One region of the Serratia sp. NA_13 genome, then DNA from elsewhere that is predicted to be linked to it. Evidence: predicted binding sites of a transcription regulator. Region 1 holds the regulator's gene; each other region holds the start of a gene.
The links. The regulator Fur, encoded in region 1, represses iron uptake genes when iron is present. The targets are predictions, from matches to a motif close to ATAATAATGAGAACNACTATCAA.
Positions count from the first base shown of each region.

Region 2: a site for Fur is predicted at 6,840-6,862, ahead of fepD (Fe(3+)-siderophore ABC transporter permease). Genes of this name have one in related genera too.
Region 3: a site for Fur is predicted at 3,766-3,788, ahead of sodA (superoxide dismutase [Mn]). Genes of this name have one in related genera too.
Region 4: a site for Fur is predicted at 1,358-1,380, ahead of ACUTSU_RS08740 (isochorismate synthase). Genes of this name have one in related genera too.

Region 1 covers NZ_JBQZFV010000002.1:342,083-350,047, forward strand. The annotation lists gene ACUTSU_RS05165 (glycosyltransferase) at 1-1,374, shown strand, start outside; gene fur (ferric iron uptake transcriptional regulator) at 1,552-1,998, opposite strand; gene fldA (flavodoxin FldA) at 2,319-2,858, opposite strand; gene ybfE (LexA regulated protein) at 3,087-3,374, opposite strand; gene ybfF (esterase) at 3,667-4,440, opposite strand; gene seqA (replication initiation negative regulator SeqA) at 4,741-5,280, shown strand; gene pgm (phosphoglucomutase (alpha-D-glucose-1,6-bisphosphate-dependent)) at 5,358-7,001, shown strand; gene ACUTSU_RS05200 (PadR family transcriptional regulator) at 7,188-7,838, shown strand; gene ACUTSU_RS05205 (DUF3861 domain-containing protein) at 7,838-7,965, shown strand, end outside.
Region 2 covers NZ_JBQZFV010000004.1:57,070-65,034, forward strand. The annotation lists gene ACUTSU_RS08710 (enterobactin synthase subunit F) at 1-3,633, shown strand, start outside; gene ACUTSU_RS08715 (ATP-binding cassette domain-containing protein) at 3,923-4,723, opposite strand; gene fepG (iron-enterobactin ABC transporter permease) at 4,720-5,745, opposite strand; gene fepD (Fe(3+)-siderophore ABC transporter permease) at 5,745-6,818, opposite strand; gene entS (enterobactin transporter EntS) at 7,079-7,965, shown strand, end outside.
Region 3 covers NZ_JBQZFV010000013.1:91,797-99,761, forward strand. The annotation lists gene ACUTSU_RS17380 (class I SAM-dependent methyltransferase) at 1-132, opposite strand, end outside; gene yiiM (6-hydroxyaminopurine reductase) at 247-918, opposite strand; gene ACUTSU_RS17390 (methyl-accepting chemotaxis protein) at 1,012-2,940, opposite strand; gene sodA (superoxide dismutase [Mn]) at 3,068-3,688, opposite strand; gene fdhD (formate dehydrogenase accessory sulfurtransferase FdhD) at 3,815-4,642, opposite strand; gene fdnG (formate dehydrogenase-N subunit alpha) at 4,787-7,834, shown strand; gene fdxH (formate dehydrogenase subunit beta) at 7,847-7,965, shown strand, end outside.
Region 4 covers NZ_JBQZFV010000004.1:65,146-73,110, forward strand. The annotation lists gene entS (enterobactin transporter EntS) at 1-271, shown strand, start outside; gene fepB (Fe2+-enterobactin ABC transporter substrate-binding protein) at 258-1,217, opposite strand; gene ACUTSU_RS08740 (isochorismate synthase) at 1,416-2,624, shown strand; gene ACUTSU_RS08745 ((2,3-dihydroxybenzoyl)adenylate synthase) at 2,633-4,261, shown strand; gene ACUTSU_RS08750 (isochorismatase family protein) at 4,265-5,119, shown strand; gene dhbA (2,3-dihydro-2,3-dihydroxybenzoate dehydrogenase) at 5,119-5,877, shown strand; RNA gene ACUTSU_RS08760 (RtT sRNA) at 6,009-6,134, opposite strand; tRNA gene ACUTSU_RS08765 (tRNA-Lys) at 6,209-6,284, opposite strand; tRNA gene ACUTSU_RS08770 (tRNA-Val) at 6,292-6,367, opposite strand; tRNA gene ACUTSU_RS08775 (tRNA-Val) at 6,407-6,482, opposite strand; tRNA gene ACUTSU_RS08780 (tRNA-Val) at 6,515-6,590, opposite strand; gene gltX (glutamate--tRNA ligase) at 6,883-7,965, shown strand, end outside.

The sequences.
Region 1 (7,965 bases):
TTCCGCTTTCTGATTTTGATCGAGATGGGGGGGCTGTACATGGATATCGATACCATACCCCACCGGTCGGCGACGCTGTTTTTGAGCAAACCAGAGGTGCCTGATTATCTTCAGTTTCTGGCTGAGGGCGAGGTCAGCCACGTCAGCTGGTTGAATCTGTTTCTTGATGAAACCGGCATGATTATCAGCCGGAAAGGGGACATTTCGCTGTGCCGAATGCTGGCGGGGTTGGATCAGATCTATGCGGCGGAAAGCGGCGAAGTGCCGGACAAGAATTCGGTTTATGAACGGAAGCTGTTTGATCCCTTTTATCAGCTGTGGAGCCGCCACATAGGCCGGTCTTTCCTCAGTCACGATCGCTTCTGCCAGGATTATGGCGTCCATTATGATGCGCACCCACAGGCAGTCACCTGTGGTATCCGTGGCATGCGCCTGTTGGAGGATGTGATCACCAATGAACGGTTACCGCTGTCGCAGGAGGAACAGCACAGCTACCGGCAATGCGTCAGCCGCTTAGAACAGGTGGACTGGCAGCTTGAGCAGCCGCTGGATCTGACTCGTTATGCGGAAATATTCACCGTTGATGAAGTACCTCGCATGGCCTACCCGGCGCAGATCCGTTCCGATATCGACCATTACCACTATTATTCCGTGCTTTCCCATGACCGTACGCTTGATCGGGTAAATCAACTTTTTGGTGAATACCTGATCGCCGATAACCGGCGACGGATTACGGCGGGTAATTACTGGTGCCCGACCGCTGGAGTAGGGGACGCGGTGTTACCGGAGCAGGGCGGGGCATTGCATTTTCTACCGGGGCGGCAGGCGAGTGCAGCCGATAAGACTCGCATGGCAAAGCTGATTTTCACCACCAGTTACCTTGAATACTGCTCTATCGGCAATCGAGCTGGGCTGGATCTGGTGTCATTGCAGCAGGCGCAAAATATTGAGCCTTATCTCGGGCTGATCACGGTAGCTTACGATCGGCGTGGAGAGTTTGTCGGCTTTTTTAATGCGGCCACCATCAGCGAGCTGTATGGCATAGAAGCGGATTATCATTATCGCGATGAAATAAAACCGCTTGATGAGGCTTATGACAGCTTTGTGCAAAGCCTGTGCACTGCTGACGATTATTTCATCTGCAGTCTGGCAATCGAGAGTCAATTCCGCGGACAAGGGCATTTTAACCAATTGTTTGCGCTGATAAAGCAGCGAGCACAACAGCACCAGGCGAAAAATATCGTGCTATGTGTATGGCAACGCAGTGATGCCAGCCAAATTTATCTGAACAAGGGGTTCCGTGTTCGAGGTGTATTCGATCACGCCTGGCCGTTGTTTTTTGATCGGTTGCTGTTTCTTGAGTATGAGCTGTGAAGAGGTTTGCCCATCCGCGTGTCGGCGGGTGAGTTGACGGTGAAGTGAGTGTAAGTGGGAAGACGGAAAGAAGTGCCTCTGCAATTGTTGTATTTCAAGCTGTGAACTTTCCCCGGGCCTGTCCGGGGATTTTTTTATCTGTTCAGTTAAGGCGGTTCTTAATGCCGGTTAAGGGCATTATTTTTTATCGTGCAGAGTTTCGTCTTCGCGGCAGTCACCAATTGCACAGTGGCCGTACAGGTACAGGCTGTGGTTGCTGAGCTTAATGCCGTGTTGCTTGGCGATATCACGCTGACGAACTTCGATTGATTCATCGCTGAATTCGATCACTTTGCCGCAGTCCAGGCAAATCAGGTGATCGTGGTGATGCTGCTGGGTCAGTTCGAACACGGACTTGCCGCCTTCGAAGTTGTGACGGGTCACAATGCCGGCATCATCAAATTGGTTCAGTACGCGGTAAACCGTAGCCAGGCCAATTTCTTCGCCCATATCTATCAGTTTTTTGTACAGATCTTCCGCACTGACGTGATGGCATTCCGGATTTTGCAGTACTTCCAGGATTTTGAGTCGCGGAAGCGTGACTTTTAAGCCGGCCTTCTTCAATGCGGTGTTGTTGTCAGTCATGCGGATTCAGTCCTGTTACTATGCTAATCAAGTTGAGGCGTTCTCGCCTGTGGCATCGGTCGGCACAAAGAGTTAATTGCGTCTCATTATAGAACCGGTTGACCTAAATAGAAACCGCCGGTTGTTAACAAAGATATAATTGCACTATTGCATGTTGCACACGCAACGTCTTGATGGGCGGGATAAACCGATAACTCAGTCTACCTTGACGATGTGGGAAGTTACAAATATGTATCTTCGATTGCAGTAATCAGTACTGCCAATGATGGCCCTGCTGGCAACACTATGCACTTTGCAGGGCTTTTGTTCAACGTTTGGCGTTAGCCGACGATTTCGGCCAGGCTCAGCTCTTCGACGATTTGTTTTACCCAGCCTTCAACACGCTCATTGGTCAGCTCAGGTTGACGGTCTTCGTCAATTGCCAGACCAATAAAGTGGCTGTCGCTTGCCAAACCTTTTGAGGCTTCGAAATGATAGCCTTTGGTTGGCCAGTGGCCGACTATGGCAGCGCCACGCGGTTCAATGATGTCGCGGATGGTGCCCATTGCATCACAGAAATATTCTGCGTAGTCTTCCTGATCGCCACAGCCAAACAGGGCTACCAGCTTGCCGTTGAAGTCGATGTCTTCCAGCGTTGGGAAGAAGTCATCCCAGTCGCACTGGGCTTCACCGTAGTACCAGGTTGGGATACCGAGCAACAGAATATCGAAGCCTTCCAGGTCTTCTTTGCTGCTTTTGGCGATGTCGTGAATTTCACACACATCGTCACCAAACTGTTGCTTAAGAATTTTCTGGATCATCTTGGCAATGTTTTCGGTATTGCCAGTGTCGCTGCCAAAGAAAATGCCTACATTAGCCATATCGCGTATAACCTTTAAATTCAATAAATTGCATTACACGATGTTAGCGATGACCACGATAACACCGATTAAAATGATGCCATGGCAAGGGAGGCCCTCACCGGTAATTGCGTATCATGCCAGAAATTTACCCCGGGGTTTTATCACGTTTATGCGATACCGGGTGGAATAAAACGATGTTGATCGGGCGTCATCCTTAACGCCGCGCCGCATGTGCGGCTGCAATGATCAATGTTCTGGCTGGTCGTCCGCCAGTTGTGCCAACAGCATTTGCTCAATAAGCTCGCTGCGGCTGATATTCCGCTGTTCCGCCAGTTTGTTCAGGGCGTCCACCGCATCCGCGTTAATCTTCAGTTCCACACGCCGTAAACCACGGACTTTATCGCGTCGAAGCTGATTACGCTTATTGATTCTAAGCTGTTCATCTCGGGATAGCGGGTTGGTTTTCGGGCGCCCCGGACGGCGTTCATCTGCGAACAGATCCAGCGTCGTGCGATCCGTTTGTTCTTTTGCCATAGGTAGCGGTACTGCAAGGGAGTTTGCATCTAAAAGCGCGTAGACGCTTCTGGATGGTTCGGTTAACACACTTCGGGCCAATAAACCCTAACCCAAATTTACCCCCAGCCAGGCGTTAATCAACACGCCGGGCACGGCGGCAAAATTATAGCGCGTCATATTACCCCAGCAGGTGGAGCAACGACAATGCTTAACTGAGCCGAAAACGCGCTAAGTCGTTATCTTTAGCGCGTTTTTTCACCAGATGGCCGTTTTGGGTGGTTGTCCGCACCAGGGGAAAGCGCCGGTCGGCTCAGGCTTCGTCGAGAAAACGGTGAATAGCGCGCAGCACCGGCTCCGGTTTTTCCGCATGAACCCAGTGTCCGCTGCCGGCGACCACATGTGCGCGAGCCTGTGGGAACTGGCGGGCAATGTCTGCACGGTAGCTGTCCTGCACGTAGGGCGACAAACCACCACGAATAAATAATGTGGGATGCGGCCAGGCGGGAACCTCCTGCCAGCCAGTGATGTTTTCATATTGATCGATCAGCACCGGCAGGTTAAAACGCCATTCGCCCTGGTGGAAGGATTTCAGCAGGAACTGGATCACTCCTTCTTCCTTCAGGTAGTCGCGCATCAATTCCGCCGCCTGCTGGCGTTGGGTGATGCCGGCCGCACTTACGGCCTGTAAGGCGACAAAAATCTCGTCGTGGCGACGGGTTTGATAATCCACCGGTGCCACGTCAATAACGATCAGTTTCTCCACTCGCTCAGGTGCGATTGCCGTCAGCGCCATCGCCGCTTTGCCTCCCATCGAGTGGCCGATCACAATGACCTTGTCCAACTGCAAGTCATCCAGCAGCGCCAGCAGATCCTTTGCCATTTCCGGGTAGGTCATTACCGGTGAACGTGGTGACAGGCCGTGGTTGCGCAGATCGACTTTAATCACGCTGTGCTGTCGGTTGAGATCGCGAGCCAGCACGCCCAGATTGTCCAGATTGCCGAACAGCCCGTGGATCATGACAACCGGCAGAGCGTCGGACTCGCAGGCCAGCAGTTGATAATGTAATTTCATGGCAAAGTTCATACTGAGTGAGATTCAGATTAGGGTATCATGATTAAAACACACGATGAAAATACCCGTCGCCTTTCAAGCCACAGGTAACAACGCTGCGGCTTGAAATCCATAGGGTATAACGCGGATTTTTCATGGTAAGGTGCGGGTTTGGCAGAGCCAATGCCAGGCAGGCTTTAGGTAATAGTCTGCTTTTGCCGTGTTGAGGCACATTGTGATGTTCGCATCTGCGCTTTTAACCTTATAATCCCATGGCTTGAATGCAGGATCTGGCTTCAGGTTCTAAGTAGAAAAAAACAGTACTGGATAAAGATGAAAACTATTGAAGTCGACGAAGAGCTCTACCGTTATATTGCCAGCCACACGCAACATATTGGTGAGAGCGCGTCCGATATTTTGCGCCGCATGTTGAAGTTTACCGCAGGTCAGCCGTTACGTGCGGTGCCGTCCGGCAGCGCCCAGAGCGCTGAGCAGGATAAAATTGTTGCCGCGTCGCGCCCGCGCGATCGCGTACGTGCCGTGCGTGAGCTGCTGTTGTCGGATGAGTATGCCGAGCAGAGCAAAGCGGTGAACCGTTTTATGCTGGTACTTTCCACCCTGTATACCCTCGACGCGGCGGGCTTTGCCGCAGCTACCGATGCATTGCATGGCCGTACCCGCACCTATTTCGCTGGCGATCAGCAAACCCTGCTGGCGAACGGAACGCACACCAAACCCAAGCACGTTCCGAGCACCCCGTACTGGGTGATCACCAATACCAATACCGGTCGTAAACGCAGCATGGTGGAACACATCATGCAGGCTATGCAGTTCCCCGCGGAACTGACAGAAAAAGTTTGCGGCACTATCTAATTTAGCGAACAGCCCGTCATGGTGGCCGTGAGCGACATATTGCCAGGCCGCAGGACAGGGATTAGGGAGATATGTCGATGGCGAATAATCCACGTGCCGGGCAGCCGGCTCAGCAAAGCGATTTGATCAACGTAGCCCAGCTGACGTCGCAGTACTATGTACTGCAACCTGAAGCCGGCAATGCAGCACACGCGGTGAAGTTCGGCACTTCGGGCCACCGCGGCAGCGCTCTGCGTCATAGCTTTAATGAAAATCATATTCTCGCTATTGCACAGGCGATTGCGGAAGTCCGTCATCAGCAAGGGGTGACCGGCCCATGCTACGTGGGTAAAGATACCCATGCGCTGTCCGAGCCTGCCTTTATTTCTGTGCTGGAAGTGTTGACCGCCAATGGCGTCGATGTTGTCGTGCAGGAAAATAACGGCTTCACGCCAACTCCTGCGGTATCCCATGCCATTTTGTGCCATAACCGTAACGGTGGGGCACTGGCCGACGGTATCGTTATCACCCCGTCTCACAATCCCCCGGAAGACGGTGGCATCAAATATAACCCGACCAACGGCGGCCCGGCTGATACCAACCTGACCTCCGTGATTGAAAAGCGCGCCAATGAACTGCTGTCATTGCAGTTGAAAGGCGTTCAGCGTCAGTCATTGGATAAGGCCTGGAACAGCGGCCGCGTGCACGCGCAAGATCTGGTGCAGCCGTATGTCGAAGGGTTGGTAGATATCGTCGATATGCCTGCTATCCAGCGTGCCGGCCTGAAGTTGGGTGTCGATCCGCTTGGCGGTTCCGGTATTGCCTACTGGCAGCGTATTGGCGAGCATTACAAGCTGGATCTGACGCTGGTGAACGACTCTATCGATCAGACCTTCCGCTTTATGCACCTGGACCACGACGGCGTGATCCGCATGGACTGCTCGTCCGTTCCGGCGATGGGCGGTTTGCTGGCGCTGCGTGACAAGTTCGATCTGGCGTTCGCCAACGATCCGGATTACGACCGCCACGGCATTGTTACGCCGAAGGGGCTGATGAATCCGAACCACTATCTGGCGGTGTCCATCAACTACCTGTTCCAGCATCGTCCAGAGTGGGGTGCCGATGTGGCGGTGGGCAAAACACTGGTTTCCAGTGCAATGATTGACCGCGTGGTTGCTGACCTGGGCCGTAAACTGGTGGAAGTGCCGGTGGGCTTCAAATGGTTTGTCGATGGCTTGTACGATGGCAGCCTGGGCTTTGGTGGTGAAGAGAGCGCGGGGGCATCCTTCCTGCGTTTCAACGGCACACCTTGGTCGACCGATAAAGACGGCATGATCATGTGCCTGCTGGCGGCGGAAATTACCGCAGTCACCGGTGAAAACCCACAAAATCACTACGAAGATCTGGCCAACCGCTTTGGTGCACCAAGCTACAATCGCATTCAGGCTCCAGCTACCCATGCGCAGAAAGCCGCATTGGCCAAGCTGTCGCCGGAAATGGTCAAGGCCAACACCTTGGCGGGTGACCCGATCACCGCTCGTCTGACGGCGGCTCCGGGCAACGGTGCCTCCATCGGCGGCCTGAAAGTGATGACCGACAACGGCTGGTTTGCCGCACGTCCTTCAGGTACCGAAGAAGCCTACAAAATCTATTGTGAAAGCTTCCTGGGGGCCGAACATCGCGAAAAGATCGAGCTCGAAGCAGTAGAAATCGTCAGTACCGTGCTGGCCTCCGCCAAATAATTTCTTTTCTGCCTGATGAAAAGCGCTGTTTTTACAGCGCTTTTTTTATGCCTGCAATTTAGATATATCTATTTACAAAGACCCTTTGCATATTTAGATATATCGATCTAGATTAGATATATCGAAGTCATTTAGATATATCTAAATGACTTCGTCAACTGACTATTCATTGAGAGGTAAAACCCTATGTACCATCGATTAGGTTTACACTGCCGGCCCGGTTGCCACCATGACGGCGAAGAAGGGCTCGAACATCGTCGGCGCGGCGGGCGCCACCAATTTGGCGGCGAGCACGACGAAGAACATGGACGCGGTGGGCGTGGTGGCCGTGGCGGGCGTCACCGCATGTTTGAACATGGCGATTTGCGGTTGGTGCTGCTGGCGCTGGTGGCGCGCAAGCCGAGCCACGGCTATGAGCTGATCAAGGCGATCGACGAGGCTTCCTCCGGCTTGTACGTGCCAAGTCCGGGTGTTATTTATCCGACCCTGACGCTGTTGGAAGAGCAAGATTTCCTTGAGCCGATCACCACCGGTAACGGCCGTAAAAGCTACCAAATCACCGCGCTTGGTCAGAGTGAACTGCAAAAGCACCAGGCCACCGTAGATCTGATCCTTGCCCGTTTAGCCGGGGCCGGCCGCAGCCATCATCATCACGGTAATCTGGCGGAGGGTATCTCCGAAGCCATGAACCGCCTGCGCAGTTTGCTGCGCGGTAACGTGATGCGCGCCGATCTCTCGCCCCAGCAGGTTGAACGCATCAATAAGGCGTTGCTCACCGCAGTGGCGACGATCGAAAGCGAAATGAACATTCGCCCAACAGCGCAGGAGAACGACTGATGCCAGGCCACCGTTTCCGTATCACCGTTGAAGCCCTGAACGATCGCCAGGGTGAGCCGGTGGATAAAGCGCCGTTGAGTTTTGAAGTGGAAAACCACGACGATATTCTCGGCATTGTTGAGCGTAT
Region 2 (7,965 bases), on a different contig from region 1:
GCTGCTGCGGCAGCGCGTGCCTTGATGCAACTGGATATGTCCGGTGACTTACGTATCGGCAGCGGCAATGCGCTGTATCGTCATATGTTGATCCGCCTGTCGGAACAGCGTTGGTTCTGGTATCAGCGTTATCACCATATTCTGGTGGATGGCTTCAGTTTCACTGCCATTGCCCGCAGAATTTCCCATATTTACACTCGGATGTCGTGTAATGAGCAGCCGGACCCGACGCCGTTTAGTGCCTTCAGTGAAGTGGTTGAAGAATATCAACGCTACGCACAATCGGCGGCTTGCCAGCGTGACGCGGCCTTTTGGCTGAACAAGGCAAAGCAGTTGCCTGCGCCGGCCACACTCTGTCCGCAACCACTGGCCGGCCAGACGCCGACCACCCGTATTCATCGTTTATCACAGCTGTGTGACCGCCAAGACTTTAGCCAACTGGTGAACGCCGGTCAGCAGCAGTTCAGTGTGGCAGATATGGCGCTGGCGCTGGTGGCGCTGTGGGTGTCTCGCCTGAGCGGTCACGCCAGCTTCAGCGCCGGCTTTATCTTTATGCGCCGTACCGGCTCGGCGGCGTTATGCGCCAACGGCCCGGTGATTAACGTACTGCCGATCGAAATGCACCTTGATCCTCAGGCTCGGCTTGGCGAGGTTGCCGGCAATATCGGCCGTGAGCTGAAAACCGTCCGTCGCCATCAGCGTTATGAGGCGGAACAGGTGCAACGTGATCTGGGGCGAATTGGCGATGCCCAGCCGCTGTATGGCACCGTTTTCAACTTTAAGATGTTCGATTTCCAGTTGGACTTTGGCGGTATCGAAGGCATTACCCATGAGTTGGCCTCCGGCCCGGTACGTGATTTGGAGATCGCGCTGTATCTCGATGAGGCCGGCACGCTGAAGGTCGATCTGTTGGCCAATGCCGAGCGTTATCAGCGGGATGAGTTGGCGGCTCATCTGCAACGCCTGCCGTTATTGTTACGTCAGTTCGCCGCGCAGCCGCAAATGCCGATCGGTGACGCCGACTTGCTCACCGAACAGGATCACCAATTATTGGCTCGGGTCAACGACACCGTTTATCCGGTGGCGCCGCAAACCCTCAGTGGCCTGCTGGCGCAGCAGGCACAGAAAACCCCGGATGCCCCGGCGCTGGCCGATGCGCAGTATCAATTTAACTACCGCGAGACCCGCGAACAGGTCAGCGCGTTGGCGCGCCAGCTGGTGGCTCAGGGCGTGCAGCCCGGCGATATCGTCGCCGTTGCCTTGCCGCGCTCGGTGTTTCTGTCGCTGGCGTTAATGGCCATTGTCGAGGCGGGGGCGGCTTATTTACCGTTGGATACCGGTTATCCAGATGAGCGCCTCAGCATGATGCTGGAGGACGCCGCGCCACGTCTGATTATCACCGAAGCCAGCCAGCAGGCACGTTTTGCCGGCAAGAGTGAAATTTTTCTGTATGACGCGCCGCTGGCCGCAGACAGCGCGGCGGACGTCGTGCTTAGCGGACCCACGCCGCACCATCCGGCCTATATTATCTTTACCTCGGGTTCGACCGGACGGCCGAAAGGCGTGCTGGTGGGGCATCAGGCGATCGTCAACCGACTGCTGTGGATGCAGCATCAGTATCCGATGGCTGCGGGTGATGTGGTGTTGCAGAAAACCCCCTGCAGTTTTGACGTCTCGGTGTGGGAGTTCTTCTGGCCGTTGATGGTGGGGGCTCAGTTGGTGATGGCACCGCCGGAGGCTCATCGCGATCCGGAACAGCTGCTGCAACTGATTGACCGCTATCGGGTCACCACTATGCACTTTGTGCCTTCGATGCTGGCGGCCTTTGTCGGTGCGTTGGACACTCGGCAGGCGGTGGCGTGTTGTGCGCCGTTGCGGCAGGTGTTCTGCAGTGGTGAAGCCTTGCCGGCCGAGCTGTGCCGCCTGTGGCAAAGCCGCACCGGGGTGCCGTTGCATAACCTGTACGGCCCGACCGAAGCAGCAGTGGACGTCAGTTGGCACCCCGCCTGGGGCGAGGCGTTGGCCGCCGTCACCGGGGCTAACGTGCCTATTGGTCTGCCGGTATGGAATACCGGGTTGCGCATTCTTGACGCGCGTTTGCGGCCGGTGCCGCCGGGTGTTGCCGGGGATTTGTATCTCACCGGCGTACAGCTTGCGCACGGCTATCTGGGGCGACCTGAACTGACCGCCAGCCGCTTTGTGGCTGACCCGGCAGGCGACGGTGGGCGGATGTATCGCACGGGTGACGTCGCGCGCTGGTTACCGGGTGGCGAAGTGGAGTATCTCGGGCGCAGCGACGATCAACTGAAAATTCGTGGCCAACGTATAGAGCTGAGTGAAATCGATCATGCGTTGCTGTCATTGCCGGGCATTAAACAGGCGGTGACCCATGCATTGGTGCTGGATAATACGCCGACAGATCCGGCCGGTGGCGATGCCCGCCAACTGGTGGGCTATTTGGTAGCGCAGCCGAGTGTACGCCTTGATCTGGAGGTGTTGCGAGCCGCACTGGCCGATCGCCTGCCGCCACATATGGTACCGGTAGCACTGGTCGAGATGGAGTCCCTGCCGCTGAGTGCCAATGGCAAGCTGGATCGCAAAGCGCTGCCGCAACCGCAAGGCGGGGGCAGGGCCGCAGGACGCGAGCCGGAAGCGGGGCTGGAAACGGCGATCGCGGCGGTGTTCGCCCGTTTGCTACAGCGTGAAACCGTGTTTGCCGATGATGATTTCTTTGCCCTTGGCGGTCACTCGCTGCTGGCGATGCGCCTGGCGGCGGAATTGCGTCGTGAACTGGGTAAAGCGGTTTCGGTCGGGCAGGTGATGGTGGCTTCCCGCGTGGAACAACTGGCGCAACTGCTGGCGGAAGATCGCACGCAGGAAGAGGCCGATAGGACCGGTTTCGACAGCGTACTGCCGTTACGGACCACCGAAGGACCTACGCTGTTTTGCCTGCATCCGGCTTCCGGATTCTCCTGGCAGTTCAGCGTGCTGCCACGCTATATCGACCAGCATTGGTCGCTGGTGGGTATTCAGTCACCGCGCCCCGATGGTCCGCTGGCGCTGAGCGAGAATATGGATCAGGTGTGTGACGCACATCTGGAGCAGGTAGTGCAGGTACAGCCGCAGGGCCCGTATCACTTTATCGGTTACTCATTGGGTGGCACTCTGGCGCAGGGCATTGCCGCCAGATTGCAGGCGCGCGGGGAAGAAGTGGCCTTCCTGGGGCTGCTGGATACCTATCCGCCGGAAACCCAGAACTGGGACGTGATGCTCGATGACAACGTGCTCAAAGAAGTCCAGCGCGAGCGCGAGCAGTTCCTGGCGGTTTCCGAGGATGCGCTTGATCCGGCATTGGGCGAAACCCGGGTGGCGATGTTCGATAATATCGAAGCCAACTATGCCGATTCAGTGCGCCTGCTTTCAGCAACCCATACGGCGAACTTCAAAGGGCAGGCGACGCTGTTTGTCGCGCGTCAGACGTTGCAGGAAGGGATGGACGTGCAGCAGACCTGGTCGCAATACGTCGATGCCTTGCAGGTGCATGAGCTGGACTGCGCGCACGTCGATATTGTGTCCCCGGCGTCGTTCAAGGTACTGGGGCCGTTGCTGAACCGCATACTCCGCGCTCTATAATACCCGTCGTCTTTCAAGCTGCAGCGTTGTTACCTGCACTCAGTTACGTGGCCCATCCGTGGGCCACGCCCCTTAAGGGGCCGCTGCAAGCTGCGTTCAAATCTGTTCCCGACAGATTTGTCACCCCAGTGACTTACTCAAGTAAGCGCCTGGGGGTGAGTGAGCTGGGCGCCTGGCAGTGCTGTACAGGGATGTACAAATGCCGCGAGTGCATGGACGCGCTAGAGCGGCCAACTTGAAATCCATAGGGTATAATTTGATGATATATCCTATGGTTCTACCTATTATTTCATTTGCCTAGTGGCACCACCAATGGCGTATGCGAAACCGGATCGTCAATGATCATGCAGCGCAGCCCGTACACCTCTTCGATCAGTTCCGCGGTCACGATATCCTTCGGTGCCCCTTCGGCCACCACTTTACCATCGCGCATGGCAATCAGATGCGTAGCGTAACGGCAGGCATGGTTGAGGTCGTGCAGCACCACTACCAGTGTATGGCCGTTTTCGCGGTTTAGCTGACGCATCAGCTCCAGCAGATCGATCTGATGGGTGATGTCCAGCCAGGTAGTCGGCTCATCCAGCAGCAGCAGCGGCGTTTGCTGTGCCAGCACCATCGCAATCCACACTCGTTGCCTTTGCCCGCCGGAGAGCGTATCGACCGGCTGTTCGGCCAGTTCGAATACGCCGGTGGAGCGCATCGCCTGATCGACAGCCTGTTGATCTTCTTCGCTCCAACGACTGAACAGGCGCTGATGTGGATAGCGACCGCGGGCCACCAGATCAAACACGGTGATATCACCCGGCGCGGTGGAGCTTTGCGGCAGCAGCCCCAACTGGCGCGCCACCTCTTTGGTGGCGTATTCGCTGATGTGTTTACCGTTCAGCCAGACGGCCCCGGCCTGCGGTTGCATCAGGCGGCTGAGGGTGCGCAGCAAGGTGGATTTGCCGCAGGCGTTTGGCCCGATAATCACAGTCAGTTCGCCGTGCGGGATAGCGACGGACAGGTCGCTGGCGACAATCTTTTTGTCGTAGCCCAGCGTCAGGTGTTCGGCGCGCAATGGCGCGGACTGCAGGGGTTCAGCATTCATTTTTTACGTGACTCACGGATTAATAGCCAAATCAGATAAATGCCGCCCAGACTGACGGTCAACACCCCGACCGGCAACTGATAAGGCATAAACAGGCGCTGCGCCGCGATATCGGCGAGCAACAGCAACAGGGCGCCGATCAGGGCGGTCAGCAGCAGCACGCTACGGTTGGCACACAGGCGTCGTGCAATCTGCGGGGCCACCAGCGCAATAAAGGAGATTGGCCCGGCTACGGCGGTGGCTGCGGCCGTTAGCGTTACGCCGATCAACAGCAGCATAATGCGCGAGCGTTCTACCGGCACGCCCAGCGCGCAGGCGGTATCGTCACCCATATCCAGCAGGCGCATACGGCGGGTCAGGGTAAGCAGTAGCAGGCAGCACAGGGCAATCACCGCCAACACTGGCAGGCTTTTCGCCCAACTGACGCCGTTAAGTGAACCGGCGCTCCACAGCCCGGCGGTCATGGCGGATTCCAGCGAGGCGCTGATGATAATCCAGGTATTGCCGGCCACCAGCAGGGCGCGTACCGCGATACCGACAATAATCAAACGGAATGACTCGACGCCATTACGCCATGCCAGCAGATAAATCAGCGCGGCGGTTAATAGCCCACCGGCCAGCGCCCCGGCGGTAATGCCGATAACGCCACTGTTAAACAGCACTATGGCCACCAGGACGCCGCTGTAGGCACCGGTATTAAAGCCAATCACGTCCGGGCTGCCGAGCGGGTTGCGCAGTATCGACTGGAAAATGGCCCCGCTGAGCCCCAGTGCCGCCCCGAGCAGCAGCGCCATGATCACGCGTGGCAAGCGCCACTGGGTGACGATCACCGCCAGATTGGCCGGGCCTTCACCGCGCAAGGCGTCGATCACCTGTGCCGCCGTCAGTGACAAGGCGCCTGAACCCAGGGCATAAATTGCCAGCGCCAAAGCAGCCAGCAACAGCAGCAAGGCAGTCAGTGCTGGACGCGACAGGGCGCGCATTTTGTGAATGGCCATCAGACGGGCCGCAGACGTCGACATCAGCGCTGCCTCCTGAACATATGGCGTTGCCGCACCAGCATGATCAGCAGTGGGGCACCAATCAGGGCGGTGACGATGGAAACGCGCAGTTCACCGGCCACCAGGAAGCGGCCGATCAGATCGGCGCTCAGCAGCAGGATAGGGGTCAGTACCAGCGTCCATGGCAGCATCCAGTGCAGTTCGGAACCGCCCAGCCGCCGGGCGATGTGCGGCATCATCAGGCCCACAAAGGCGATGGGGCCGACGGCAGCGGTAGTCCCGCCGCACAGCAGAGTAATCGCCAGCAGGCCCAGCAATTGAGTACGGACAATGCCGGTACCCAGCGCGGTGGCCAATTCATTGCCCATGCTCAGGCTGTTCAGCGACTTGCTCATCCATAGCGTAATCAGCGTCCCCAACAGGATCGGCAGGGCGACGGTGCGCACCACCTGCATATTTTGAATATCCAGCGAACCGGCCTGCCAAAAACGGAGCTGGTCGAAAACCAGTGGGTTCAACAGGGAAATCCCGGAGGTCATGCCTTCCAGCACCGCCGCCAGTGCGACACCGGCCAGCGTCAGGCGCACCGGGTTGAGGCTGCTGCCGCCCAGAGCGCCTATTAGCGCCACCAGCAGTGCAGCAAACATCGCGCCGGCAAAGGAGAACCACAAATATTGGCCGACGTCGACGGCACCGAAGAAGGTGATCCCCAGCACCACGGCAAAGCCTGCTCCGGCGTTAACCCCGAGAATGCCCGGATCGGCCAGTGGGTTGCGGGTGAGGGTTTGCATCAGCACGCCGGACAGGCCCAGTGCGATACCGGCCAGAATACCAACCAGCGTACGTGGCAGGCGGGCGTTGGTGATGATGGTGCAGTCCGCGCCGCTGCACTGGCCTTTCAACGCCAGGATAACCGTGTCGAAGGGAATAGATTTAGCGCCGAGTGACAGGCTGAGCAGCATAACGATCAGTAGCGCACCAACGGCAATCAGCAGGCCAAACAGCCTGCGACGAAATGAACGGGAAGTACCGCCAATAAGACGCTCCTGGGGAGCGGGGACGGGCTGTGTGCCTGAGCGTGTAATCCGTAACATACCAATCCATTATTTAATTGAATATAAATGAGTTTTATTATCATTATTGATTGCTTTCGTCTATGGTACCATGAGTCCCTTCGCTATTGCAGCATATACCCTTCATTCTTGAAGCTGCATCTGTGTTGGCTGCGAGCGCTCACCCCAGTCACTTACTTGAGTAAGCTCCTGGGGATTCTCGCTCTTGCCGCCTTGATGCAACTCCAATTATTTTGGCTATAGACGCTGCCCTTTTTTCTTTAGTTTTGGTGAGAAAGCTCATGAGTAAGCCCTCTATTTTGCTTGATTTTGGCCTGCTTAAGACCAATGGCGCTTTTCGTGCCGTTTTTTGCGCGCGCTTTATTTCGATTTTAGCGTTGGGGTTGATGGCCATTGCGATCCCGGTGCAGATCCAGTCCTTGACCGGGTCGACGTTGCTGGTTGGGTTATCGGTAACGCTGGCGGGTAGCGGCATGTTTGCCGGTTTGCTGATGGGGGGCGTGCTGGCCGACCGCTACGAACGCCGTCGCCTGATACTGTTCGCCCGCTCTACCTGCGGTATTGGCTTTGTCGGTCTGTGCCTGAACGCCGCACTGCCCACGCCTTCATTAACGCTGATTTACTTGCTGGCAGTCTGGGACGGTTTTTTTGGTGCGGTTGGCGTCACGGCGCTGCTGGCGGCGACACCGGCGTTGGTAGGGCGTGAAAATATCGTGCAGGCCGGGGCTATCAGCATGCTGACGGTGCGCTTTGGTTCGATCCTCTCTCCGGCGATCGGCGGGCTGGTGATTGCCAACGCCGGTGTGGCATGGAACTACGGTCTGGCCGCATTTGGCACCTTGCTGACGCTGATCCCGTTACTGCGTCTGCCACAGTTGCTACCGCCGCCGCAGCCGCGTGAGCACCCGCTACGTGCGCTGGCCGGTGGCTTTGGTTTTCTGTTCCGCAACCGGGTGATTGGCATGGTGGCGCTGATCGGCGCGCTGTTGACCATGGCCAGTGCGGTGCGGGTGCTGTATCCGGCGATGTCCGGTATGTGGCAGGTCAGTGCGGCCCAACTGGGCTTTATGTATTCGGCGGTGCCACTGGGCGCAGCCATTGGTGCCTTTACCAGCGGCCGGGTGGCTCATGTCGCGCGTCCGGGCTGGATGATGCTGATGACGGCGAT
Region 3 (7,965 bases), on a different contig from region 1:
CAGGCCGATGGTGTCGCGCAGCCAGGTCGCTATCTCCGGCGGATAATCCGGACGCCCTTTAACGTAACGATCGGCGTTGGCCTGGTAGCCTTCGGCTGCTGCAGGGTGAATCGAATGAGACGGGGTGTTCATAACTTTGCTCCTGCCTGAATGAGGTTGCCGGAACAACCGACGCTGAACAGTATAGGCCGGTGAAAAAGTTAAGCGCTGTAGGCAGCGTCAGGTTTTATTTTCCACCGGTCTGTTTTAGCGGCCCAGCAAGCGGCGATTAAAGTCTTCGAGACGTCCTTCGCTGATGCGCGTCAGCATGGTTTTGCTCCAGCTGGCAGACAGCCCGGCCACCGCCAGCAGGCGACGATACTGCTCTTCATCAAATGGCATATGCCAGGCGATGCCAATGGCTTCGGCGACCGAGACATCACTGTTGCGCGTCATCAGTTCCAGCGGGTGATCGCCGCTGACCTTGCCGGCAGATACCACGCGGTACAGCCAGCCGCAGCGGCCGCTTTGCTGCATCAGCACCGAGATCTCATCGATAGCAAAATGGTAGTTGAGCTTGAAGCAGGGAGAACGCGGCTGGGTGACCTGGATCAGCGCTTTGCCCCAGCGGAAGATATCGCCCATAAACACGTTATGTTCGGTCAGCCCGAGGGTAGAAATGTTCTCGCCAAAAGCGGGCGCGCTGAACTTTTCCGCTTGTGCCGGGAACTGTTCACGCCAGTGGTCATAATGTTCACGTGGATAGTGACACAGCGCACGGTCCGGCCCGCCGTGATAACTTTTCTCTGCCTGTTCATCGCCTTCCAGGCCGAGCGGGGTCAGCTTGACGGCACCGTCCACCAGGCGTTTGGCAATGCCGCTGGGCCGCCCGCCTTCGTAGGGTTGGATAGTGCCGATGTAAACCTCTGGGTGATGCATATGCGCCTCCTTGTCCCGCGTCGAAGGCCCAGCATAGCCCGAGTTGCCCGCGGGGAACAATAACCCGCCCGAGAGGTTTCGGGCGGGATAGGGTCAGAAGGTGGTCCAGTTGTCTTGCCCGGCGGTTTGGCTGGCCGGTTGTTTGCCGCTCGGGGTTTTGACTGCGACGGCTTTCGCGGCGACAGGCGCAGAATGTTCCGTCAGGCGGAAGACCGAGACGCTCTGCAACAGCATTTCTGCCTGTTCCTCCAGCGAGTCGGCGGCGGCGGCGGATTCTTCCACCAGTGCGGCGTTCTGCTGGGTGGTGTGGTCCATTTCGACAATTGCCTGGCCGATCTGGGCGATGCCGCGGGTCTGTTCGTCGGAGGCCGCGGCGATTTCCGCCATGATGTCACGCACGTGGGTGACCGACAGAACGATTTGCTCCATGGTGTTGCCGGTGTTTTCCACCAGTGTGGTACCGGTCTGTACCCGGTTGACCGACTCGGCAATCAGCCCTTCGATTTCTTTTGCTGCCTGGGCACTGCGTTGTGCCAGATTGCGCACCTCGCTGGCGACCACCGAGAAGCCACGGCCCTGTTCGCCGGCACGCGCAGCTTCCACTGCCGCGTTCAGCGCCAGAATGTTGGTCTGGAAGGCAATACCGTTGATCAGGGTGGTAATTTCGGCGATCCGCTGCGAACTGCTGGAAATATCGCGCATGGTGCTGACCACGCTTTCCACCAGCTTGCCGCCCTGCTGGGCAGTCTGCGAGGCGTCGGTAGCCAACTGATTAGCATGATGGGCGTTTTCGGCGTTTTGTTTCACCGTCGCGGTTAACTGTTCCATACTGGCAGCCGTTTCTTCAACCGCCGCCGCCTGCTGCTCGGTGCGGGAGGACAGATCAGTATTGCCAGCGGCAATTTCTGACGAGGCGGTCGAAACCTGACTGACCCCCAGTTGGATCTTCTCAATCATATCGCGCAGATTCTGGCTCATTGCCGCCACGGCGTTCAGCAACTGCCCCAGTTCGTCGCGGCGGTCGCTGGTCTGCGCTTGGCGCAGATCGCCGTTGGCGATACGTTCTGCCATCGCCAGTGTGTTATGCAGTGGGCGGGTGATCTGCAGCGTGATGCGCCAAGCGATCAGCACCCCAGCGATGATGGCTATCAAGGTGGTGATCCCCATCTGCAACTGCGCTAGATTGATGTCGTGGCGGGTCTGCGCCAGTTCGTCCAGCATAAAGGCGTTCACCAGTTCGCCGATCTGTTGTGCGCTTCCGCTGAGCTCTTGGCTGAGCTGCTGTTCATGCTGATAGGCGGGTAGATAGGCCGCGATACGTTTTTTGTAATTGTCGAGTGTAGTCAGTAGCGGTTGCAACTGAGGGCGCTGTGCTTCACTGACCCGGCGATTCAACGCGTTGGCTGCGTTGCGCGCCTCGTCGATAGTGGTCATCAACGAGGTTTCGGTTTCCTTATTCAGGTTCAAGAGCAGACCGCGGGAACCGTAGTGTATCTGGGTCAGTTTTTGATTTAGCTGGATGAAAGCAAGTTGAAGTTCACCGTTGTTTAACTGGCGCTCTACTTGATCCAGGCTGGCCTGGACCTCTGACATATTCCAACTCTGGCGCACGGCGTCTTTCGCTGCCACGGCCTGTTCAAAGGCTGTTTGCTGCTGCTGATATTCGTCGATCAGCGTGATTAGTCGTTGCAGATCTTTGTGGCTCTGCGGGTCCCAGTCCAGCTCCTGCCCCTGACCGATCAGTTTGACAGCGTTCTTGATGTTAGTGCGGTTGTTCTGTAGATACTCTGTCTTGTAGGTTTGGCTGAACATGGCGCGGTTGTACTTGGCCTGGTTGATCTCCTCTTTCAAATGGTTGCTGAAATCGATGCGAGCGGAACGGGATTTGATGATGTGCAGATATTGCACGCCGGTGCCAGCGATGACCGTGGACAGCAGCAGCAGCAGTGCGAAACCGAGACCGAGTTTTTTACCCACGGTGAGATGAACAAACTTTCCTGCCAATGTTTTCAATGCCGCCATAATGATTTTCCTTTCCTTTGGGCGAACGTCAATTGAATAAACCATCGGCAAAGAACGGTCAAACTTTAGCGAGTTTTGGTCAAAAAAATACCCGCACGAAGCGGGTATCTTCATTTTTGGGGGCGAATTACTTCTTCGCCGCGAAGCGTGCTGCGGCTTCATCCCAGTTAACCACGTTCCAGAATGCCTTGATGTAGTCTGGACGTTTGTTTTGATATTTCAGGTAGTAAGCGTGTTCCCACACGTCCAGGCCCACGATTGGGAAGCCTGAAGCGCCGGCAACGGCTTCGCCCATCAGCGGGCTGTCCTGGTTAGCGGTAGACACTACAGCCAGTTTGTCGCCTTTCAGTACCAGCCAGGCCCAACCTGAACCGAAGCGGGTCGCTGCGGCTTTCTCGAACTCTTCCTGGAATTTCTCAACGCTGCCGAAATCACGTTCGATAGCCGCTTTCAGGGAGCCACCCAGAGTGGTGCCGATTTTCAGGCCTTTCCAGAACAGGCTGTGGTTAGCGTGGCCGCCGGCGTTGTTACGCATGAAGGTTCGCTTGTCAGCAGGCACTTTATCCAGATCCTGGATCAGGTCTTCAACGCTGTATTGAGCCAGCTCTGGGTAAGCTTCCAGCACGGTGTTGGCGTTGTTAACATAAGTCTGGTGATGTTTGGTGTGATGGATTTCCATCGTCTGCTTGTCGAAATGCGGTTCCAGTGCGTCGTAGGCGTACGGCAGGGATGGCAGTGAGTAACTCATAATCATCATCTCCAAGGGTATAGGGCGGCGCATTATGTGAGCACCGCGTAAGCAGTCGGATCATTATAGTTATTTAAATGATATTGAAAATGATTATCAATGCCCTACTTATATTGTGGTCTTTGGTTAATCCACAATGCGCTGCGGGTGGGTAAACACCGTGGCACGGCCGGGTTTGCTGAAGCCGACCAACGTCAGGTTGCTGCGCTCGGCGATTTCCACTGCCAGTGACGTGGCGGCAGAAACCACAAACAGGATCTCGACGCCGCACATGGCGGATTTTTGCACCATTTCATAGCTGGCGCGGCTGGAAACCAGGATTGCTCCCTGTTGCCAGTCTTGTTTTGCCCGCACGCCGAGCAGCTTGTCGAGCGCCACGTGGCGTCCTACGTCTTCACAGCCCCCCAGCAGTTCCCCCTGTGGTGAGATCCAACTGGCGGCGTGGGTGCAACCGGTGAGCTGGCCGACGCTCTGCACCTGCTTTAGCTGCTCCAGCGCGTGATCGAGGTTGGTGAGGGAAAAGGTTTGGGTAAACGGCAATGCAGGCAGCGGGCGAAAAATATCCGCCAACTGTTCGATACCGCACACGCCGCAGCCGGTGCGGCCTGCCATGGCACGGCGGCGCTCTTTCAAACCGGCAAAGCGACGGCTGGAAAGCTCAATTTTCACCTCCAGTCCGTTACAAGTTTGGTTAATCTCTATACTGTAAATATCGCGCGGTGACTCGATGATGCCTTCAGACAGGGAAAAGCCCAGGGCGAAGGCCTCCAGATCTTTGGGGGTGCACATCATCACCACGTGAGAAATGCCGTTATAGACCAGCGCGACCGGCACTTCTTCCGCCAGCCAATCCTGCTGTGCGGTGGCGAGTTGCCCGCGTTGATACACCTGAGACCGGGTCACCCCTGTGAGCAAGGTTTCATTGATATGTTGGTCTGGGTTTATATTGTTCACTTAAGTGGCACCTGTTTGTAACACCCACAAATACGCTGTGGTAATATTGCCGCGTAAAAACAACAGTAATTTTAGCGCTTCCCGCTTCCAGGGGGAAAGCGCCATTTGAAACAATGTGACAATCGCAAGTGAAAGGAGACCCCCATGCAGGTCAGCAGAAGGCAGTTCTTTAAGATCTGCGCTGGCGGTATGGCAGGGACGACGGTAGCTGCTCTGGGCTTTGCCCCGGAAGTGGCGTTAGCGGAAACCCGGCAGTACAAACTGCTGCGCGCCCGTGAAACCCGTAATACCTGTACGTATTGTTCCGTCGGCTGTGGGCTGTTGATGTACAGCCTTGGTGATGGCGCCAAAAACGCCAAAGAAAGCATTTTCCACATTGAAGGCGACCCGGATCACCCGGTCAACCGCGGCGCGCTTTGCCCGAAAGGCGCAGGTTTGGTCGACTTCATCCATAGTGAAAGCCGCCTTCAGTATCCGGAGTACCGCGCGCCAGGTTCCGACAAGTGGCAGCGCCTGAGCTGGGACGACGCCTTCACCCGCATCGCCAAGCTGATGAAGGAAGATCGTGACGCCAACTTCGTTAAAACCAACGAACAGGGCGTGACCGTCAACCGCTGGCTGAGCACCGGCATGCTGTGTGCCTCTGCTTCCAGTAACGAAACCGGTTATTTAACGCAAAAATTTAGTCGCGCTCTCGGCATGCTTGCCGTAGACAACCAAGCACGTGTCTGACACGGACCAACGGTAGCAAGTCTTGCTCCAACATTTGGTCGCGGTGCGATGACCAACCACTGGGTTGATATCAAGAACGCGAATCTGATTATCGTCATGGGCGGTAATGCGGCGGAAGCGCATCCGGTAGGATTCCGCTGGGCGATGGAAGCCAAAATACACAATAAAGCCAAGTTGATCGTCATCGATCCGCGCTTTACCCGTACCGCATCGGTGGCAGATTTCTACACGCCGATCCGTTCCGGCACCGACATTGCCTTCCTGTCGGGCGTGTTGCTGTACCTGATGACCAACGACAAGATTAACCACGAATACGTCCACGCCTACACCAACGCCAGCCTGCTGGTGCGGGAAGACTTTACCTTTGAAGACGGCCTGTTCAGCGGTTATGACGCGGAAAACCGCAAGTACGATAAAACCACCTGGAACTACCAGTTCGATGAAAACGGCTTCGCCAAGCGCGATCTGACACTGCAGGACCCGCGTTGCGTGTGGAACCTGCTCAAACAGCACGTCAGCCGCTATACGCCGGAGGTGGTAAACAATATCTGCGGTACGCCAACCGAAGACTTCATCAAGGTGTGCGAATACATCGCCGAAACCTGTGTGGCGGATAAAACCGCGTCGTTCCTGTACGCCCTGGGTTGGACTCAGCACTCGGTCGGCGCGCAGAACATCCGCACCATGGCGATGATCCAGCTGTTGCTCGGTAACATGGGCATGGCGGGCGGCGGCGTCAACGCGCTGCGCGGCCACTCCAACATTCAGGGTCTGACCGACCTGGGCCTGCTGTCGCAGAGCCTGCCGGGCTATATGACGCTGCCGTCGGAGAAACAGACCGATATCGACACCTACCTGAAAGCCAATACGCCGAAGGCGCTGCTGCCGGGCCAGGTGAACTACTGGAGCAACTACCCGAAATTCTTCGTCAGCATGATGAAGAGCTTCTACGGCGACAAGGCGCAGAAGGAAAACGGCTGGGGCTTCGACTGGCTGCCGAAGTGGGACAAAGGCTACGATGTGCTGCAGTACTTCGAGCTGATGTCACAAGGCAAGGTCAACGGTTACTTCTGTCAGGGCTTTAACCCGGTGGCGTCGTTCCCGAACAAGAACAAGGTGGTGGCCTCGCTGTCAAAACTGAAGTTCCTGGTGACCATTGATCCGCTCAATACCGAAACCTCCAACTTCTGGCAGAACCACGGCGAGTTCAACGACGTTGATCCGTCGAAGATTCAGACCGAGGTGTTCCGCCTGCCGTCCACCTGCTTCGCTGAAGAGAACGGTTCAATCGTCAACTCCGGGCGCTGGTTGCAGTGGCACTGGAAGGGCGCTGATGCTCCGGGTGAAGCGATGAACGACGGGGAAATCCTGGCGGGTATCTTTATCCGTCTGCGTGAGATGTACGCGCGTGAAGGGGGGGCGGTACCTGAACAGGTGCTGAACATGACCTGGGATTATCTGACGCCGGAAAATCCTGCTTCTGAAGAAGTGGCGATGGAAAGCAACGGCAAGGCGTTGGCGGATGTTCTCGACGCCGACGGCAAAGTGCTGGCGAAAAAAGGTGAGCAACTCAGCACCTTTGCCCACCTGCGTGACGACGGTACGACGGCCAGCGGCTGTTGGATCTTCGCCGGTAGCTGGACACAGGCCGGTAACCAGATGGCGCGGCGCGATAACGCCGATCCTTCCGGTCTCGGCAATACGCTGGGTTGGGCCTGGGCCTGGCCGCTCAACCGCCGCATCCTGTACAACCGTGCTTCTGCCGATCCACAGGGCAAGCCCTGGGATCCAAAACGTCAGTTGCTGGAGTGGGACGGCACCAAGTGGGGCGGGGTGGATATTCCGGACTACAGCGCCGCCGCACCGGGCAGTGACGTGGGGCCATTCATCATGCAGCCGGAAGGCATGGGCCGCCTGTTTGCCACCGATAAAATGGCCGAAGGGCCGTTCCCGGAACACTACGAGCCGTTTGAAACGCCGCTCGGTACCAACCCGCTGCACCCGAACGTGGTTTCCAACCCGGCGGCCAGGGTGTTCAAGGACGATCTGGCAGCAATGGGCACTTCCGACAAGTTCCCGTACGTTGGGACAACTTACCGATTGACCGAGCATTTCCACTACTGGACCAAGCACGCGATACTCAACGCTATCGCACAGCCGGAGCAGTTTGTGGAGATTGGCGAGAAGCTGGCGGCGAAAAAAGGCATTCAGCATGGCGATACGGTGAAGGTCAGCTCCAACCGCGGCTTTATCAAGGCCAAGGCAGTGGTGACCAAGCGTATCCGTACCCTGCAGGTGCACGGCCAGGAGGTCGACACCATAGGTATCCCGATCCACTGGGGTTACGAAGGGGTGGCGAAGAAAGGCTTTATTGCCAATACGCTGACGCCGTTTGTCGGTGATGCCAATACGCAAACGCCAGAGTTCAAGGCGTTCCTGGTCAACGTGGAAAAGGTGTAACGGAGACGAATTATGGCAATGCAATCTCAGGACATCATTCGTAAATCCGCCACCAATGGTTTCACGCCGGCGCCGCGCGCCCGTGACCACCAGGAGGAAGTGGCCAAACTGATCGATGTCACCACCTGTAT
Region 4 (7,965 bases), on a different contig from region 1:
TGGGTTGATCCAGAACCTGACGCCGGATGCGTTCCTCGGGCGTATCAATGGCCTGTGGACGGCGCAAAACGTGGTGGGTGACGCACTGGGCGCGTTGTTGCTGGGGGCGATGGGGGCATTTATGCTGCCGGCAATGACCTCTACCAGTTTTGGTTTTGGCGTGGCGCTGCTCGGCGTGGTGCTGGCTTTTGCGATGCGCGGTTTGCGTCAGGTGGGCAGTGGCGGGCAAGAAAGCGATCTCCAGCCCGCCGCGGGAACTACTGAGAAATAAATTGCTTTTCCAACAGCGTCAGCAGGTTGCTGGCGCTGTAGTAATCGAGCCGGAAGGTGTCGCCGCCCAATGCGTAAACCCGCTTGTGCTGCACCGCCGGCAGGTCAGCCAGAAAAGGATTGACCATCAGCCGCTGGACATCGCTGTCATTGTTGGCGAACAGCATTAGCGTCTGGCCATTCAGGCCTTCCGCCAGGTTCTCCCCGGCCAGTTGAATAATATCTTTGCGGATCCCTTGGCTGTGGCTGTTGTTCAGCTTGGCGGGTAGCGTCGCCAGCGTAAAACCCAACTGCTCGAGCATTTGCCCCTGGGAAGAGGCGGCCGTCCACAGGTTGGCGGATTTGCCGTCGGCGTTGAAGACCAGGGCAGAGACCGGTTGTTCCGGCAGTTTCATGCGTTGCTTCAGTGATTGCTCACGCGCATCGAAATCACTGACGACTTTCTGCGCCTGGGCTTCATGCCCGGTAGCCTGGCCCAGCTCGAGTGCCAGTGCCTGCCAGCTTTTGTCGTCGTAATTGACCACCAGCACCGGGGCAATGGCAGAAAGCTGGTCGTACAGACGTAGGGCGGAATCGGCACCGGTAGCCGAGATGATAATCAGATCGGGAGCCACACCCGCAATGGTTTCTGCGTTGGGTTCGCCGATATACAGACGTTTAACGCCGCGCTGCGTTGCGACAGAGCTCCATTGATGGAAGAACCCTTGTGAGTCTGCCACCCGGTTGTTGGGGGTGGTGGCGCCACTGGCGATCACCGGGGCATCAATCGCCAGCAGGGTACCGGTGACGGTGACGCTGGTAGAAACGATGCGGACAGGGGGCTGCGTGAGGGTCACTACGCCGTGTGAGGTTTCAATTTTTCGTGGCCAACCGGCGTCTGCGGCATGGGCCGAGCCAATCAGCATCAGCCCAAACAGCATCAGGCTGAAGACGGGGTTCTTCTTCACAATGCATTCCTTAGAAGTTAAATAATAATACTTATCATTTATATAATGAAAGCTGCTGGTTTTATATCACGATTATGAATGGAATAACTGTTTACATTTATTGACATAGAATATTCACGAGGGTAATTTAACGCGATTCAATACAAATGATAATCATTATTATACGGGTTATTGTTCATGATGCGAAAGGGAGCACCGATGAGCGTTACATTAAACAGTACCGGGCAGAAGAAGCCGCAAAGCAAGGGTAGCGAACAACCTGCTGCAAATGTGTCGCCGACCTCCGGCTTTTTCTTTACCTCTCCTTTCCGTAGCTTGAGCACCCAAGGCTGTTTCGCCAAAATCACCCTGCCGGCTCAGGGAGGGGATCAGCTTAACGGCGAGTTCCAGCAGGCGGTACAACATGCTTTTGCCGAAGCCAGGCTGGCGGGGGTTAAAAACCCGGTACTGTGCGGCGCGATCCCGTTTGACACTCATCAGCCCTCCGCGCTGTTTATTCCCCAACAAACCCAATGGTTTGAGCGTGATGTCTTTCTGGCTGGCGTAGCTTCTCCGCAAGCCGCGTTGCCGGAAATTATCCGCCAAAATGAAGTGCCTGCCCAGCAACCCTTTATGCAAATGGTGGCGGATGCGGTGGAAGCGACCCGCGGTGATCAGTTGGATAAAGTGGTGCTGTCGCGCCTGCTGGAGATTGAAACCCGTGAGCCGGTAGATCGCCAGGCGTTGATGGCGCGGATCATCGCCCAGAATCCTCATGGCTTCCACTTCCATGTCCCGCTGGAACAGGGGGCATTACTGGGAGCCAGCCCGGAATTGCTGTTACGCAAATCCGGCGCGCAGTTCTATTCCAACCCGCTGGCCGGTTCTGCCCGTCGTGATGCCGATCCGCAGCGGGATCTGGAAGTCAGCCAACGGCTGTTGGTGTCAGAAAAAGATCGCTATGAGCACCAGTTTGTCACTGAAGGAATGCGGCAGGTGTTAGCCGATCGTTGTCGTTATCTGAATATTCCCACCGTGCCTGAATTATTGAGCACCACCACCCTGTGGCACCTGTCCACACCTATTGACGGTGAAGCCGCCAGCCGCGCTGAAAATGCGCTGTCGCTGGCCTGCCTGCTGCACCCGACACCGGCGCTGTGCGGGACGCCGACCGCGTTGGCGCATCAGGTGATCAAGCAGTTGGAGCCGTTCGATCGCGGCCTGTTTGGCGGCATCGTCGGCTGGTGTGACGCCGAAGGCAACGGTGAGTGGGTCGTGTCCATCCGTTGCGGCACGGTGCAGGGCAATCAGGTGCGACTGTTTGCCGGTGCCGGCATTGTGCAAGACTCTTCGCCGGAATCCGAATGGCATGAAACCGGCACCAAACTCAGTACCATTTCGCGGGCGTTTGGCCTGAACCAAGGATAGACATTCCCATGACCATTGCTTTTACCCCCTGGCCTGAGGCGTTAGCCCATCGTTATCGCGAACGCGGCTATTGGACCGACCGGCCCCTGACCGACATCATCACTCGCCAGGCCAAAAATGACGCTATCGCGCTGATCGACCCGGAGCAAAGCCTGAGTTATCGGCGGCTTAATCAGCTCTCCGATCGGCTGGCCGCTGCCCTGCAGCGCCGTGGCATTCAAAGCGGAGAGACTGCGCTGGTGCAGTTGGGCAACGTGGTCGAGTTCTATGTGACCTTTTTCGCGTTGTTGAAAATTGGCGTGGTACCGGTGAATGCGTTGTTCAGCCATCAACGCAACGAGCTGAACGCCTACGCCGTACAGATCAAGCCGGCATTGCTGATTGCCGACCGCCAGCATGGCCTGTTTGGTAACGACGAGTTTCTGACGACGTTTCGCGCCGAGCATCCTTCACTGCGCGTGGTGGCACTGCGCAATCAGAACGGGGGCGAGCAGTCGCTGGCGGCCTGGCTGGAAGAGGACTGCAGTGGTTTTGTCGCGACGCCAAGCCCGGCCGATCAGGTAGCGTTTTTCCAGCTTTCCGGTGGCAGCACCGGCACGCCAAAGCTGATCCCGCGAACCCACAATGATTACTACTACAGCATTCGCCGCAGCGTGGAAATTTGCCATTTCGATGTCGATACCCGTTACCTGTGCGCGCTGCCGGTCGCCCACAACTATCCGATGAGTTCTCCGGGCATCTTGGGCGTGTTTTATGGCGCCGGGTTGGCGGTGTTTGCCAGCGATCCGGATGCCGGACAATGTTTCCGTTTGATCGAGCAGCATCAGATTAACGTGACGGCGCTGGTGCCGCCGGCGGTGACGCTGTGGCTGCAGGCGATTGAGGAGTGGGGCGGTCGGCAGCAACTGGCCAGCCTTAAGCTGCTGCAGGTGGGCGGTGCCAAGCTGGGCGAAACCCTGGCTGCACGCATTCCGGACGAGATCGGCTGCCAGTTGCAGCAGGTGTTCGGTATGGCGGAAGGTTTGGTGAATTACACCCGCCTGGACGATGACGACCAGCATATCCTGACCACCCAGGGCTGCCCGATGTCGCCGGATGACGAGCTGTGGGTCGCTGACGAAGACGGCAACCCGCTGCCGGTGGGGGAAACCGGGCGTCTGATGACCCGTGGCCCTTATACCTTCCGCGGCTATTACCAAAGTCCGGAGCACAATGCTGCCTCCTTTGATAAGGACGGTTTCTACTGTTCCGGTGATTTGATCAGCCTGACCGAAGATGGCTATGTGAAGGTTGAAGGGCGACAGAAAGATCAGATTAACCGTGGTGGGGAAAAGATCGCAGCGGAAGAAATCGAAAACCTGTTATTGCGCCATCCGGAAGTGATCAATGCGGCGTTGGTGTCGATGCCAGACGAGCTGATGGGTGAAAAAAGCTGCGCCTATATCATCGCGACCAGCGCGTTGAAGCCGGTGGTGTTGCGCCGCCATTTGCGCGGCGAGGGCGTGGCCGAATTTAAATTACCCGATCGCTTTATACAGGTTGATACGCTGCCGCTCACCCCGGTTGGCAAAGTGGATAAAAAACTGTTGCGTCAACGCCTGGAGGCGCAACAACTGACTCTGGTCCAGGGAGAATAAGTCATGGCCATTCCAAAACTTAATGATTACGCGTTGCCGACTCAGGCTGAAATGCCGACCAACAAAGTGAGTTGGACGGTGGAACCGCAGCGCGCTGCACTGTTGATCCATGATATGCAAAAGTATTTCCTGAATTTCTGGGGTGAAGACAGCCCATTGATCAAACAGGTGGTGGAGAATATCGCCAACCTGCGTCGTTACTGCAAATCACAGGGGATCCCGGTGTTTTATACCGCACAGCCTAATCAGCAGAGCGATGAAGATCGTGCCTTGTTGAATGACATGTGGGGGCCGGGCCTGAATAAGCACCCGGAACAGCAGGCGGTGGTTGCCGCTCTGGCCCCGGAAGAAGACGATACGGTATTGGTGAAGTGGCGTTACAGTGCCTTCCATCGCTCACCGCTGCAGGAAATTCTGCAGGAGTCGGGGCGCGATCAGTTGATTATCTGTGGCGTCTACGCCCATATCGGCTGCATGACTACGGCTATCGATGCCTTCATGCGCAATATTCAGCCGTTTATGGTGGCTGACGGCCTGGCCGATTTCTCCCGCGAAGAGCATCTGATGGCGCTGCGTTATACCGCTGGTCGTTGCGGCTGCGTGGTGACCACCGCTGAACTGTTGCCGGGTATTGCCAACAAGGCTGCGCTGCGTCAGCAAATCATGCCTTTCCTCGATGAAGACAGCGAAGACATGGGCGACGATGAAAACCTGATCGATTACGGTCTGGATTCGGTTCGCATCATGGAGTTGGCGGCACGCTGGCGTAAAATTCGTGGCGATATTGATTTTATCGCGCTGGCCAAGAACCCGACCATCGATGGCTGGTGGGCGTTATTGTCGGAGGGAAAAGCCTGATGGAGCAACGGGGCGATTTCGCCGGTAAGCGAGTTTGGGTCACTGGCGCTGGGGCCGGGATTGGCCTGGCAACGGCACTGGCATTTGTGCAGGGCGGTGCCGAAGTGATTGGCTTTGATAAACATTTTGGCGAGCCGGAATACGCATTCCGTACCGAAGTGCTGGATATCGCCGACAGTGACGCCGTAGATCGGGTTTGCGGGCGTTTACTGGCGGAACAGGGGGAGTTGGACGTGCTGGTCAACGGTGCCGGCATTCTGCGCATGGGACTGGCGGACGAAACCAGCACGGCAGACTGGCTGGCTTGCTTGGCCGTCAATGCCGGTGGGGCATTTAATCTGTTCCGCCACGCCTTGCCGGTATTCCGTCGCCAACGACGCGGTGCGATTGTCAGCGTGGCGTCTAACGCCGCGCATGTGCCACGCGTAGGTATGGCGGCCTACTGTGCCTCCAAGGCGGCATTACGCAGCCTGTGCAACACCGTAGGGCTGGAAATGGCCCCTTATGGCGTACGTTGCAACCTGGTTTCGCCAGGATCGACCAATACGCCCATGCAGCGCGGTATGTGGCAGGACGAAACCGGCGAGCAGAACACCATTAACGGTTTCCCGGAACAGTTCAAACTGGGTATTCCGCTGGGTAAAATTGCTCAGCCACAGGAAATCGCCGATGCCATTTTGTTCCTGGCTTCCGATCGCGCCAGCCACATCACCATGCAGGATATTGTGATTGATGGCGGGGCGACGCTGGCGGCCTGATATATCCGTCATAAGAAAAATCAGGAAAATCAATTTATTGATTTTCGGCTGTTCACCACAAAGTAGGAAAAACCACGCTTTTTCCTGCTTTGTCAGCAACCTACAGCGGCAAAAGGCGCTTTTTTCTGTATTGGTGGGTCGTGCAGGATTGACTCGGCCTTTGGCCTCGCCCTGCGGGCAACGCTGCGCGTTGTCGTCTCGCTTCGCTCGGCTCGAACCTGAACGCAGGTTCTCATCCAGCACGACACTCTGCGCTATGTTAGAAAGGTGTTTGAGATGATTACGGTGCTGCAGATGCGAAAAAAGCGCCAAAAGGCGCTTTTTTCTGTATTGGTGGGTCGTGCGGGATTCGAACCTGCGACCAATTGATTAAAAGTCAACTGCTCTACCAACTGAGCTAACGACCCGCAGAAGTGGTGGGTGATGACGGGCTCGAACCGCCGACCCCCTCCGTGTAAAGGAGATGCTCTACCAACTGAGCTAATCACCCACTTCAGAACTTCCGGGTACTGCCAAACAAGAGAATGAGTGGTGGGTGATGACGGGCTCGAACCGCCGACCCCCTCCGTGTAAAGGAGATGCTCTACCAACTGAGCTAATCACCCTCATTCTTCTCATTTCTTACTGCTCAACAAGATGGTGGGCGATGACGGGCTCGAACCGCCGACCCCCTCCGTGTAAAGGAGATGCTCTACCAACTGAGCTAATCGCCCCGTCTTGTTGGAGTCGCATTATAGGGATAGTTGAAAGTGAGTCAACGGTTTTTAAAATGATTTCAATCGTTCGCCGCAAATTTAAACAGGATGCGATATTTATCGCCTGCAATGTCGAATCTTTGCACATTGTTATGCGTAAAGCGCCGCAGAGATGATGAAATCAGCCATGGCAATATCGTGTCAGCGTTGAGGAATTAGCGCGTGGTGGTACAATGTTGCCCACTTTTTTAAATTCCGAGCAATCGTCGGCAACCGCCGACACGCGTTGCGTAATAAGGCAGTGAACCCAATGAAAATCAAAACCCGTTTTGCACCGAGCCCAACCGGCTATCTTCACGTCGGTGGCGCCCGTACTGCGCTTTACTCCTGGTTGTTCACCCGTCATGCGGGCGGTGAGTTCGTTCTGCGTATCGAAGATACCGATCTGGAACGTTCAACCCAGGACGCTATCGACGCAATTATGGATGGTATGAACTGGTTAAACCTGGATTGGAATGAAGGCCCGTACTTCCAGACCAAGCGTTTTGACCGCTATAACGCGGTGATTGACGACATGCTGGTGCAGGGTACCGCCTATAAATGCTATTGCTCGAAGGAACGTCTGGAAGCGCTGCGTGAAAAGCAGATGGAAAACGGCGAAAAACCGCGTTACGACGGCCACTGCCGCGACAGCCAGTGCAGCCATACCGATGACGAGCCGCACGTGGTGCGTTTCCGTAACCCACAGGAAGGCTCGGTGATCTTCGATGACAAGATCCGTGGCCCGATCGAATTCAGCAACCAGGAGCTCGATGACCTGATCATCCGCCGCACCGACGGTTCACCAACCTATAACTTTTGCGTAGTAGTCGATGACTGGGATATGGAAATCAGCCACGTGATCCGCGGTGAAGACCACATCAACAATACTCCGCGCCAGATCAACATCCTGAAAGCGCTGGGTGCGCCGGTACCGGAATACGCACACGTTTCAATGATCCTCGGTGACGACGGTAAAAAACTGTCGAAACGCCACGGTGCGGTAGGGGTGATGCAGTACCGTGACGACGGCTACCTGCCGCAGGCGCTGCTGAACTATCTGGTGCGTCTGGGCTGGTCTCATGGCGACCAGGAAATCTTCTCTATTGATGAGATGAAAGAGTTCTTTACCCTGGAAGCGATCAACAAATCTGCCAGTGCTTTCAATACCGAGAAGTTGCAGTGGCTGAACCACCATTACATTAACCATATGCCGGCCGAAGAAGTGGCAGTGCACCTGGCGTGGCATGTTGAGCAACTGGGTATCGAAACTCGTAATGGCCCTGAACTGAAAGATCTCGTTAAACTGCTGGGCGAGCGCTGCAAAACGCTTAAGGAAATGGCCGAGTCTTGC